Regions from separate parts of the Pseudoalteromonas sp. P1-13-1a genome, predicted to be linked through region 1. Evidence: predicted binding sites of a transcription regulator. Region 1 holds the regulator's gene; each other region holds the start of a gene.

Region 1 (4,545 bases):
TCGTAAACATATGATGCGCCCACACTATAAAGCTCAGTAATGCGATAGAAGAAGTGGCGTATACCATGGAGGCATAACCAAATAGTTTTTTACGAGAGAACGTAGGCACGATGGTCGAAATAATACCAAAGGCGGGTAAAATCATGATGTACACTTCGGGATGGCCAAAAAACCAAAATATGTGCTGAAACATCACCGGATCGCCGCCACCTGCTGCATCAAAAAAGCTGGTTCCAAAGTATTTATCGGTCAGCACCATAGTGACCGCTCCGGCCAATACAGGCATAACAGCAATTAATAAAAATGCGGTTATTAGCCATGTCCAAACAAATAATGGTAGTTTCATCCATGTCATGCCTGGGGCACGTAAGTTAACAATGGTCACAATCACGTTTATTGCGCCCATAATTGAGCTAATCCCCATAATGTGCACTGCAAACACAAACATTGCGGTGTTATCGTTACTGTACGTTGTAGAAAGCGGCGCATAGAACGTCCAGCCAAATGCGGGGCCGCCTCCAGGCATTAATAACGATGCCAATAAAATTAAAAAAGCGAAGGGTAAAATCCAAAAGCTCCAATTGTTCATTCTGGGCAGTGCCATGTCTGGCGCACCAATCATGAGCGGTACCATCCAGTTAGCAAGCCCCGTAAAGGCTGGCATTACAGCACCAAACACCATAATTAAGCCGTGTACTGTGGTCATTTGGTTAAAAAAGTGAGGATCTACCAATTGTAATCCTGGCTGAAATAACTCAGCCCGAATAACCATAGCCATTGCACCACCAATTAAAAACATCGTCAGCGAAAAAATTAAGTACATGCTGCCAATATCTTTATGGTTTGTTGTATATAACCAGCGTTTAAAACCTTTGGCTGGATGGTGGCCGTGGTGAGCGTTATTGGCGTGTGGTTGTTCTACTATGCTACTCATTAGTTCGCCTCCCCATCAGCATCAAGTGCTGCCTGAATTTCACTAGGTTGGATAACATCACCCGTATCGTTACCCCACGCATTGCGTTTGAAGGTAATTACTGCCGCAAGTTGCTTTATAGATAACTGCTTTGCAAATGCCTGCATTGCAGTGCCAGGACGGCCATGAATTACAATATCTATATGATCTTTTATATCACCAAGCACAATGGGGCTACCTTTAAGCGCTGGAAACACACCCGGTAACCCCATACCTGTTGGCTGATGACACGCAGCGCAACTTGCCATATACACTTGCTCGCCTAGCGTCATTAACTCTTCTTTAGGAATCGTTTTCTCAAGTAGGGCTGCATCGGCTAATGCCGCTTTCTGCTTAGCTTGCTTAGCATCTGCAAGCCACGCGTTAAAATCCTCTTGCGACTTAGCTTCAACTACCACGGGCATAAAACCATGATCTTTACCGCATAGTTCGGCGCATTGGCCACGGTAAATACCCTCTTCGTTGATGTTGGTCCACGTTTCATTAATAAACCCTGGGTTGGCATCTTTTTTAACGGCAAAATCAGGTACCCACCAAGAGTGAATAACATCATCAGAGGTCATTAAAAAACGCACCTTTTGATTAATTGGCAGTACTAAAGGTTTATCAACCTCAAGTAAGTAATTGGGGTTTTTATTAGCAAGGTTGGCTATTTCGTCTTGAGGGGTAGACAAAATAGAATAAAACTCCACGTCTTCGCCCATATATTCATAATGCCACTTCCACTGTGACCCAGTGATCTTAATGGTTAAGTCGGCCTTACTGGCATCTTCCATTGCAATCAAGGTTTTAGTGGCAGGGATTGCCATGGCAATTAAAATAACAAACGGAATGGCAGTCCAAAGAATTTCTACTTTGGTACTTTCATGAAATTGGGCAGGAACTGCCCCTTTAGATTTACGGTGATGAATTAGTGCCCAAAACATAATTGCGAACACTATCACCCCAATCACACAACATATTAAAAATATTGTCATGTGTAGCTGATATACATTATTACTTATATCGGTTACGCCCTTGCGCATATTGTATTGGCTATTAGCCAGCACTTGCTGCGGGAACATAATCAATACAAGCCACAAGGCAGAGGTCAGTTTACCCATGTGACGGCTCCTTTGATGCTATTGCGAATGCAAAGCGAAGAGGCATACGGCTTAAACGCCAATTCGTTATTTTTATTATTTAACCAACCTAATTTGTTTTGATTGGTATAGCTGCGCCAACAAAGAATGTGTATTTGTGTGTTCTCAAAACCAAAAAGCTGTGAGTTATTGTTAGCCCAGCACATTAATGATTAGCTAAAAAACGTACAACAAGCAAGTTTCAGTATAAAAAACAAACAAGTTGTATTTTAAAATAAGCTTTAATTACGCCAGCTTAAACACAAGTTAGTTGCTAAATAGCGAGTAAAACTAGGGGGTGCATCATATAAAAGAGGAGTTAAGTGCGAGTGCAAAAAAGTTTACAGGCTAAATAATTTTAGGGCGCTTTGAGGTAGCGGAAGGTCTTTCTTAAAACAAAAATGCACACTTAAAAGTGCGCATTTATAAAAAGTTACTTAAAAATAGTTAAAAATTACATCCAGTCGGCATTTCTTATTACGCCAACAGCTAAACCTTCAATATTAAAAGATTCGTTTTCAAGGTCTACCTCTATAGGCGTAAACTCTTCGTTTTCGGCGTGTAATAATACTTTTCGGCCTGCTTTTTCGAGGCGCTTTACGGTTACGTCTTCATCTACCCGCGCAACCACAACTTGGCCGTTTTCAGCTGTTTGGGTACGGTGTACAGCAAGTAAGTCGCCGTCCATAATGCCTATATCTTTCATACTCATACCGTTAACACGCAGTAAAAAGTCAGCGGCAGGTTTAAACATAAGTGGGTCTATTTTGCAGTGGCTCTCAACATGTTCTTGCGCCAAAATAGGCGAACCCGCTGCAACTCGACCTATTAATGGCAGACCGAGTTGCTCTGGCGCTTCTTCTTCAACCAATTGAATACCACGGCTTGCGCCTGGCTTCATTTTAATAACACCTTTTTTGGCAAGCGCTTTTAAGTGCTCTTCTGCGGCATTGGCACTTTTAAAACCTAGTGTTTGCGCAATTTCGGCACGTGTAGGAGGCATACCAGTGTCTTTAATAAAAACTTTTATTAGTTCGAGTATTTGAGCTTGGCGTTTAGTTAATGGTCGCATACAACTGGTTTTCCATACAGTACATTTAACTGTGAGTATATACAGTTAAATAAAAATCGCAAATTTAAATTGCGCTTTAAAATAGCTAAACACACCGCACTTGGATATATTTTAGGTAATTACAGACGTTCAGTATTTAAAATGCTATAAATTTGCTTTCAGCATAAAGGAGTAATTATGAGTATTTGGCATCAACCCATCACATTAGCGCTTTGCAAACAGTTAGATGAGGGAATAAACGGCCAAGGCACGCTAATGAAAACAATGGGTATAGAAATAACCGAAATAGGCGATGATTACCTAGTAGCTACCATGCCCGCTATTCCTGAGCATCATAACCCTATTGGTATGGTACATGGTGGCGCAAATGTGGTACTTGCCGAAACCGTAGCAAGCTACGCCGCTAACTTTGTAGTGGACTTTACAAAATTTTATTGTGTTGGCCAGGAAATTAGCGCCAGCCATTTAAAGGCCTCTCGAAATGGCACTTTAACCGCTGTTACTCGTGCATTTCATATTGGTAAGCGCAGTTCTGTATGGGAAATAAAAATAACTAATAGCCGCGGCGAACTTTGCTGCGTATCAAAAATGACCGCAGCGGTTGTCGAGCGCAAATAATTAACTATGGCTACTTTTCGATAGGGTAAATTGTTATTTCCATACCCGCGCCAATTGCAGATATACGTAGCAGTGTATCTGCATGTAGAGCTTGGTTAAAACACTTAGGTGACGTGCCCGATTCAAAGCCAATATCAAAGGTTCTGCGCGAACAGCTCAACCATTGTTTGAGCGCATTACGTGAACACGACTCGATTAATTCACATAAGTGGTTAATTGCTTTGTCAGGCGTGGTTATGTCACCCGCGGCTTCAATACGCGCCAATTGACGATATTCGTCTTTGTCATAATGTAAAACCATCGCGTTTTTCTTTAAGTCTGCCACTAGGGCGCTAATATCTTGTTTAGACTCAAGCTCTAGATCTACATTTAAAAATTGAATTTCCGACATTGTCTGCTTTTTACCCTCTTATAGTTTCATCGCAAACTTTAACGCAGTTTTACTTTTATACCAAATCAACTAAGCGGTAAACATGGCTTTATTAATAGAAAAAACCTGTTTAAACGCCATTGGCACCTAATTTGCCTTATTAAACGGGTTAGGCTAGTTAAGCACAAATTTAGCGTTTATGTATGAAAGTTATACACACACTGTGTAATTAAAAGCTGTAGGAGAACAATAATGGTAGATCATGGCCCGCAAATTAAAAATGATGAACAGTACGATGCGCTTCGCGATGAAGGCATGAGCAAACAAAAAGCCGCGCGAATTGCTAATAGTAATACTCATAAAACCGCAGTTAAAGGCGGCAAAGCCTCAA
Region 2 (4,545 bases), on a different contig from region 1:
AGCCGCTTGTGAAGCTTTAGCAATTATTCGCTATGCCAATAAAATTGATAACCAAAAGAAGCACTGGAAAGCTTTTCTTGAACACCCACAAATTCTTGACTTAGAGTACGATTATGACGAGGCTGGAGATGAATCTGAAGAGAAAAGTAGATTTGCCAAGCCGATTCAGAAAGAGAATTTGGATTTAGAAGCCTTATCTGAGGATAACCGGAGTAGAGTTACTAGAAGTCAGGTTACTAGGGTCGGTCAGCAGGGATTTCGAGCACTCATTCTGGATAATTTCTATTTGAAATGTGCTATATCTAGCAGTGAAGAACAAGCCTTACTTGAGGCTGCACACATTATGCCTTACAAAGGGGCACAATCTAACGTCATTCAGAATGGCTTATGTCTCAGAGTTGATCTCCATCGGTTATTCGATAAGTTTTTAATATCAATTGAACCGCAGACCTTAGAAATAGTTGTTTCTGATAAAGTAAAAGATACCTACTACAAAAATTTTGCAGGAATAAAATTGGGTAGTAGTAAAGTCGGTGTTTCTAAATCATTATTAAAGAGGCACTTTTATCAATTTAAAGTGAATGGGGTCAAATCTTGACTTCATACATTAAAAATCTTCAATGTCCGCTCATGGCACAAAGCGGAATATTTTGAGCTAAAGTTTATTTACTAAAAGCGAGACGTTCATTTATTAGATTTTACATATTAGATGAATGTTCTGGTCTAATTCCATTCAATACTTGGTTTATCTAACCTAGCTCAATCACAATCTATGATTGGAATATCTGACCAACGGGTTGTGTAATGGGGCGATAAAAAAGCTCGTTTCATGCTCCATGATTTTGTGAGCTTTTCACTTCCTAAAGATAAAGTGCCAACACCATAACGTTTATTTATAGCATCTAAGCACGCCATTACTTCTGGGTTATCTTTACTCACAGAAAACATATCTGCTTGTTGAAATAACTCACTTTCTAATTCTATTGCGCCAATACCGCAGCGATAAAAGCGCGTGTTAGCCTTATAAATATCATCAATAACATCTGAAACAGCACTGGCTATAACACTGGTATCTGATGTAGGTATAGGAAAATCATAGAGCAATGATTTCTTATAATACAGGTCTTCGTGTGGCGAGCTTGCAGCGAATATAACAAGTCGTTTTGCTAATGATTGTTGCTTTCTTAGTTTACGACCTACAATTGCTGCGTGTGTTACGAGGGCTGATTTTAATGTATTTAATTCACTTACTCTTTCCCCGAAACTTCTCGTTGAGTAGATTTCTTTTTTATTCTGTTTTACTTCATCCCAACTTAAGCAGGCGATGCCGTTAAGCTCACTTACGGTCCTCTCAACAACAACGCTAAACATGCGTCGCATTTCTTTAGGGTTTTGATTCGCTAAATCCCATGCACTTTTAATTCCCATCACCTTGAGTTTTCTACCGAGTCGAGAGCCAATACCCCAGACATCGGTAACATCCATACGCATCAGGACTTCCTGGCGTGAGATATCATCGTGAATAACAGCAACCCCGTTATAACCAGAGAGTTTTTTTGCCGCATGGTTGGCTGCTTTAGCTAACGTAGGCGTAATGCCAAAGCCTACACCAACAGGCAATCCTGTCTCACGCCATACAGCTCGTCGTATTGTGTGTCCGTAGTCAGCCCAGTCATCAATGATTTTAGAAAAACCAGTAAAACGTAAAAATGACTCATCAATACTATAAACATAATGGTCATCACAAAAACGATTAATGACCGTCATCATTCTCTCACTCAAATCAGCGTAGAGTTCATAATTTGAAGAGCGCACGACGACATTATGCTGCTCTAAATAGGGTCTAATTTTGAAGTAAGGTTCAAATTTCGGGATATTAAGCTTTCTAGCAATAGGGCATATTGCACAAATACACCCATCGTTATTTGTTAGAACAACAACGGGTTTAAAGCGAATGGATGGGTCAAATACCTTCTCCGCACTGGCATAAAATGCCACTGCATCTACGAGGGCAAACATCGATTCACTTCAGCTTTATTTCTGTGTAGGCGGATGCTCGCAGTAACGACACCCTCGAGCTTAAAGTCATCATCATTAGAAATATAAACAGACTTATAATCTTTAGAGGCAGAGATAAGTAAGCGCTTCGACTTATCTATGATTTTACAAACAAACGAACCGTTATAACTAGCAACAATAATATCGCCGGTACTTACATCCTCAGCTCTATCAATGACTAGTAAGTCACCATCGAATATTCCTACTTCTTGCATGGATTGCCCAGAAGCGATACCAATAAAAGTGGCATTCGGGTGTTTGATGATTAGCTCATCAATTGAAATACCGAGCTCTACATATTCTGCGGCAGGAGATTCAAAGCCGGTAATGCCAGCTTCTATAAAAATTGGAATAACGAACATACACACCTCAAGCACTGTTTATATATACAGTGTAATTTAAGGTTCAAATTATGCCAAGGTTCTTTTTGTGAGACGATAGTTTAATTAGAGCTGATATAAGCATGTTTTAGACTTAAAGATGAAAAACCCATTTAATAACAATTAGTAAAATCAACATCGGTTTGTTAAAATTTCATAAAGGAATTATGAGCTTACTCAAAGCTTATTTTAATTATGGAATAATTTACTGATGACTTTATTTAAAAACACTATTGTATCTTTTCTGATACTTAGCTTTATTACTGGTTGTTCAGCCTCTAGACACGCCATCATTGCCGGTGACTCTGAATTAACAGATGCTCAAGTGTGTCGAAATTACCTTGATGATAAAGATATCCTCGCTAAAAGTTACACCGCCGAAAATACTGATGAAGCGAACTATATCTACGCGCTTAACAGAGAAGTTAAATATAGAGCACTCACTCAATACAAATGTGAGATATTAGCTGCACAAGACAGAAAAGAAATCGCTCAAGGCGTTGTTGCTGCTGTCGTTGCGGTAGGTGTCGTCGTTTTAGCTGTTGCTGCGGCAGGAGCTGGCGGGTCAAATAACTATTCTTCTGGTTATGCATGGGACCAGTTTTATGATGGTAACTACAACTTAGTCTGGCGCTGTCGAGATAAGTCTACGGGCCAATTTGCATATAACAGCGCTTGCTCTGGGCAGTATCAAAATGACAATACATGGACTGGGAAGTAGCTTTCTCATTAAATTTTAAAAGCATAATATCTGTGCTCTACAATTAAAATTGTCAGTCACCACATATGAGAACTAGCTTATTAACTCATTTATTACATGTGACATATTTAAACTGAAATAGGTACCAAGAATCATAATGAAAGCATCCATAATTACACTGTTAGCAACACTAATCTTCTCTGCACCCTCTTCAGCAAATCAAGAAATCGACTCATTTAGCAAAGCGAAACGACTTCTAGAAAAGCAGGTTTATAACAACCACCGCATTACACTTTATTGTGGTGCGACATTTGACGTTAATAAAAAAGTAACCGCACCGAAGGGCTTTTCTACAACAAAGTACGTCAAACGAGCTAAAAAAATTGAATGGGAACATGTTGTTCCAGCAGAAAACTTTGGTCGTACTTTTAGCGAATGGCGAGATGGACATAAGCAGTGTGTGAATAGTAAGGGGAAGTCATTTAAAGGGCGACGATGTGCAGAGAAAGTAAATACGGAATACCGTTTTATGCAAGCTGATATGTTCAACCTTTATCCGGCCATTGGCGCTGTGAATGCGCTAAGAAGTAATCATAACTTTACCATGCTTCCAGCGGCTAAAAGCGATTTCGGGCGTTGTGTGATGAAAATAGACGACAGAAAAGCTGAGCCACCTGAAATGGCTAGAGGGCAAATTGCACGTACTTATCTGTATATGGAGAACACTTATAAACGATACAGCATGAGTAAAGCACAGCGCCAACTAATGAATGCGTGGGATAGAATGTATCCTGTTGATGCTTGGGAGTGCACTAGAGCTGAGAAGATTTCAAAGCTACAAAAGAACCAAAATAATGTAGTTAAAAGTCGTTGTGAGACTAAAGGTCTCTAACTATGTTGTCCTATAGTGGATTGGACTTCCTAACTATCATTAGATGTAGTAGCTCATATCCGATCCTACAGTTTAAAAGAACGGGTTTAGACTTCGCCTGACAGGCGGTTTTGAGCGAGAAGCAGACGGTCGAGTAAACTCGTTTTTGGACAAAAGTGCGTCAGTGATTTTGCTAAACTACGAAAAACGGATTAATTCAGGTTATAAACAACTTGGTTAGGAAAAGATAGGGCTCGACCCAATAGTTACTTTTCAAGGAAGGAAATGGACAATTCCGAGCACCCTCGACCGACTTTATCAGATCTACTTTATTCAATATTTTGTTCGAAACATGCAAAGCACGGTGAACGTTTTACTAGAGTTGAAGTTGAAAGGCGTCTAACTACTGTTAATGAGTTACGTTAAATATGTAACATATAGAGTTTGACATAGTATGCGTGATGATGTTCATGTATTCTAACTGTATGGTGTGTAAAGACTTAAGGTAAAAAATGGCTAACGTTGATATTGCTGAG
Region 3 (4,545 bases), on a different contig from region 1:
GTTGCCATTGCTGTGTCGGCAAAGCGTTATTGTGAGCGCCAATACGACCCCGTAGCTATGATGAAAACCCTTGGCGGAAGCCGCGCATTAATTCGTAAAATTTACTTTATGCATTTACTCATGGTTTGCACTATGGCGGTTATTATTGGCTTAGCCATAGGTTACGGTTTACAAGAAATTGCCACCGGGTATTTAGCAAAAAGCATGGATATGAGTTTACCTGCAGCGGGTTTTAAACCTTGGCTGGTGGCTATTAGCACAGGTGTTATATGTGCAGTTATGTTTTCTATTAAGCCACTGCTTGATTTATTTGATATTCCACCGCTTAGAGTATTGCGCCGTAATTTAGGCGACAGACTAGCCGTAAGCCGTGTGCACTTAGGTTTAAGTGCCCTTACGGTGTTTTTATTAATGTGGTTATTTAGTAACAACATTAAAATAACGCTTATTTTGTTTGTTTCTACACTGGCTTTGATTGCGGTGTTGTTTGTTATTTCAAAATTAATTTTTGGTGGTGGCCGTAAATTAGGCTTAAAACCAGGTAATAGCTGGTCGTTAGCTATTGCCTCTATTCAAAAGCGTGCCAACGTAAATGCAGTCCAGCTTATTAGCTTTTCGTTGGCGATAAAATTGCTGTTGTTTTTGATTGTACTTAAAAATGACATGATCTCAGATTGGCAATCACAACTGCCAGCCGATGCTCCTAATGCATTTTTAGTAAATATTACGCAAAACGAACTTGAGCCTGTAAACAATTACCTAGCAGAAAACGATATTTTAGTATCTGATTTTTACCCAACCATTCGTGGGCGCGTAAATGCGGTAAATGGCGAGCTTGTTGCGCGTAAAGTGTCGTTGCAAGATAACGAGAAAAAAGATGAAGAAGCGCGTTCAGGCATCGGTCGTGAGCTTAACTTAACGTGGCTTGAAAACGTGCCAGCCCAAAACGAAATTGTGCAAGGACAGTGGTTTGGCGAAGGCGCGGTGGGTGAAGCATCGGTTGAGGAATCAATGCTGGAGCGTTTAGATGTAGAAATAGGCGACACGTTAACATTTCTAATTGGTGCGCAATCATTTGACGCTAAAATAACTAGCGTACGTAAAGTAAACTGGGCTACGCTAAAACCTAACTTTTTTATTATTTTAAGCCCCGACGTGCTAAAAGATTTTCCGGCAACGTATATATCATCCGTGCGTATAGAGCCTGAGCAAAAGAAAGCGTTTAGCCAGTTACTACGCACGTATCCAACCATTACCGCTATTGATGTAGATAACTTTGTAAAGCAAATTCAATCAACCATTGAGCAGGTGTCGTTAGCGATTGGCTTTGTGCTTGCTATTGTGGTGTTGTGTGGTGCATTAGTGCTTATATCGCAGGTGCAAGCGAGCCTAGGTGAGCGAATGCAAGAAATAGTAATACTGCGAACTTTAGGCGCCAAAGGGCGATTAATAAAAAATGCGACCCTTTATGAGTTTTTGCTATTAGGTGGTTTAGCTGGGTTTGTAGCCGCATTATTTAGTGATGTAGCTTTGCTAATTGTTCAGCAGCAAATGTTTGACTTAGCTGGTAAGCTGCACCCGGCAATTTGGCTAATAGGGCCGGTATCGGGCGGGGTGTTTGTGGCGGCGCTTGGCTACTTAATGATTGCCCATAAGCTTAAACAAAATACCCAAGGCTTAGTACGTGCTTTAGCCTAAGCTATACTTTTTAATGCTAAACGCCCGCACTAAGTTGCGGGCGTTTTTGTTTTTACTCGCCACTGGTAATTTATACAGTGCTCTGGCATTATTACCGTTATTGAAAAATAACAATAATGAGTGTGCTGTTTGGCCATTATTTTAGGGATAGACCCAGGTTCACGTTTAACGGGTTATGGTGTAGTTGCTCACCAAGGTGCTAAATTTACCTATTTAGGCAGTGGGTGTATAAAATTAGCTGAGCACGAGTTTCCCATACGATTAAAAATGATCTACCAAGGGATCACACAAATAATAGAGCAGTTCTCGCCCGAAACCTTTGCCATAGAAAAAGTATTTATGGCGCACAACCCGGATGCCGCGCTAAAGCTAGGCCAAGCCCGAGGAGCCGCTATCGTGGGCGCCTCTATGGCCGACTTACCCGTATTTGAATACTCAGCACGGCAAATTAAACAAGCCGTGGTAGGAAATGGCGGCGCCGATAAGTCGCAAGTACAACACATGGTAAAAAATATTTTAAAATTACCTGGTACACCGCAAGCCGATGCGGCCGATGCGCTTGCCATTGCAATTTGCCATGCTCACTCAGAACAAAATTTAATTAAACTAGCGGGTAGTGCAAGTAAAACCGTTAGAGGACGTTTAAGGAAATAAATATGATTGGCCGTTTAAATGGCATTTTAGTTGAAAAGCAGCCGCCCGAAATTTTATTAGAAGTAAGCGGCGTAGGCTACGAAGTACAAATGCCCATGACCTGTTTTTACGACTTACCCAATGTTGGCGAAAACGCCATCGTGTACACGCATTTTGTAGTACGCGAAGACGCACAACTATTATTTGGCTTTAATAATAAAACCGAGCGCGCGCTGTTTAGAGAATTACTAAAGGCAAATGGCGTGGGGCCTAAACTAGGCTTAGCGATTTTGTCGGGCATGTCGGCGCAACAGTTTGTAAGTTGCGTAAACAACGAAGACGCCACAACCTTGGTTAAATTACCGGGTGTGGGTAAAAAAACCGCTGAGCGTTTAGTGCTTGAAATGAAAGACCGCTTAAAAGATTGGGGTAATGATTTATTTACGCCATTTAGCGATAATGCCGTAATAGAGCCCGCTTGCGATGCAACTATTGCCAATAATGCCGCAGACGATGCCGTATCGGCACTTGTTGCGTTAGGTTATAAATTGCCACAGGCGCAAAAAGCAGTAAAATCGGTAAGCAAACCCGATATGTCTACTGAGGTTCTTATTAAAGAATCTTTAAAATCAATGTTGTGAGTAACCCATGATTGAAGCTGATCGTTTAATTGACGCGAGCGAAAAAACCAACGAAGACACCATAGACCGCGCAATAAGGCCCAAGCTTTTAGCCGACTACAAAGGTCAGCCGCATGTTAAGCAGCAAATGGAAATATTTATAGAGGCTGCCCGTAGCCGTGGTGAAGCCCTTGATCATCTATTAATATTTGGCCCGCCAGGCTTAGGTAAAACCACGCTTGCTAATATTGTCGCCAACGAGCTTAATGTAAGTATTAAAACCACCTCAGGGCCAGTGCTCGAAAAAGCCGGCGACCTTGCTGCACTGCTTACCAACCTTGAAGAGGGCGATGTACTGTTTATTGATGAAATACACAGACTCAGCCCGCAAGTTGAAGAAATCCTTTACCCGGCGATGGAAGATTATCAACTCGACATTATGATTGGTGAAGGCCCAGCAGCACGCTCTATTAAATTAGACTTACCGCCGTTTACGCTTATTGGCGCAACCACACGTGCAGGTTCTCTTACCTCACCACTAAGAGACCGTTTTGGCATAGTGCAGCGCTTAGAGTTTTATTCTATTGCTGATTTATCATATATAGTGGGGCGCTCAGCGCATTATCTAGATTTACAAATGTGCGATGATGGAGCCACCGAAATTGCAAAGCGTTCGCGAGGCACACCGCGCATAGCTAACCGCCTATTACGCCGTGTACGCGATTACACGCAAGTAAAATCTGATGGCACTGTGAATGCCTCGGTTGCCGAGCAGGCATTAGATATGATTGACGTAGATAAAAGCGGGTTTGATTACATGGACCGTAAATACTTACTTGCCATTATCGAAAAATTTATGGGCGGACCTGTAGGGCTAGATAATTTAGCCGCCGCCATCGGCGAAGAAAAAGAAACCATTGAAGATGTAATTGAGCCGTTTTTAATTCAACAAGGCTTTATACAGCGCACACCGCGCGGGCGAATTGTGTCAGACAATGCGTACCATCACTTTGGTTTACTTCCTAAACAAGATTAACCTCATTTAGCCCGTTACAATCAATGTAGCGGGTTGCACCTACCCTTAATTGTAAAATTTTTTTAATAGTTAATCAGCTTTCATCCACTTTGTTGCAAATGTAACCAATAAATTAAATTCATTTTGTAATTCACTTAACGTTAAGACTGGCGTGGCTATGCTGCGTACCATTGAATTTATCACTGCACTTATTTGCTACTTTTTGAGAGCTTAAAAGTGTGGTTATTTAAATTAAGTACATTGTATTTTTATAAAGAGACTTACTGACATCTTAAAATAGGCTGATATAAGTTTTTTAGCGAAAACACGGCTTTTAGAAATGTGCTTTTATTGAGTATTCAGGTTAAGTAAGAAGCGCGAAAGTTTAGGCAAAAAAAAGCCCGCATATAATGCGGGCAAACAACAAGTTGAAGGAAGTAATCCAGGGAACTACGTTTTACTTAATTAGGTTTTATCCAAAAAGAGTAAAACAATGTAATACGATTAAAAATCCTATTACTAAGAACTTGGCTTAATGAAAAATCTTTCATTCAGTGCGTAAGCTCGGTATGGGAGAAT

What was found. The regulator LexA, encoded in region 1, represses DNA repair genes until DNA is damaged. The targets are predictions, from matches to a motif close to TACTGTATNNNNATACAGTA.
Region 2: AN391_RS06455 (LexA family transcriptional regulator) is a predicted target of LexA. The motif match lies at 2,433-2,452, and genes of this name have one in related genera.
Region 3: ruvC (crossover junction endodeoxyribonuclease RuvC) is a predicted target of LexA. The motif match lies at 1,759-1,778, and genes of this name have one in related genera.

What each region holds. Positions count from the first base shown of each region.
Region 1 covers NZ_LKDV01000015.1:68,977-73,521, forward strand. Annotated here, with positions in the region: gene ctaD (cytochrome c oxidase subunit I) at 1-934, opposite strand, end outside; gene coxB (cytochrome c oxidase subunit II) at 934-2,076, opposite strand; gene lexA (transcriptional repressor LexA) at 2,549-3,166, opposite strand; gene AN391_RS11200 (PaaI family thioesterase) at 3,344-3,784, shown strand; gene AN391_RS11205 (hypothetical protein) at 3,795-4,175, opposite strand; gene AN391_RS11210 (Rho termination factor N-terminal domain-containing protein) at 4,407-4,545, shown strand, end outside.
Region 2 covers NZ_LKDV01000006.1:147,078-151,622, reverse strand. Annotated here, with positions in the region: gene AN391_RS06465 (HNH endonuclease) at 1-598, shown strand, start outside; gene AN391_RS06460 (Y-family DNA polymerase) at 760-2,019, opposite strand; gene AN391_RS06455 (LexA family transcriptional regulator) at 2,004-2,420, opposite strand; gene AN391_RS06450 (hypothetical protein) at 2,650-3,159, shown strand; gene AN391_RS06445 (endonuclease) at 3,296-4,030, shown strand; gene AN391_RS06440 (cold shock domain-containing protein) at 4,522-4,545, shown strand, end outside.
Region 3 covers NZ_LKDV01000028.1:42,038-46,582, forward strand. Annotated here, with positions in the region: gene AN391_RS15600 (ABC transporter permease) at 1-1,698, shown strand, start outside; gene ruvC (crossover junction endodeoxyribonuclease RuvC) at 1,828-2,352, shown strand; gene ruvA (Holliday junction branch migration protein RuvA) at 2,355-2,972, shown strand; gene ruvB (Holliday junction branch migration DNA helicase RuvB) at 2,980-3,987, shown strand.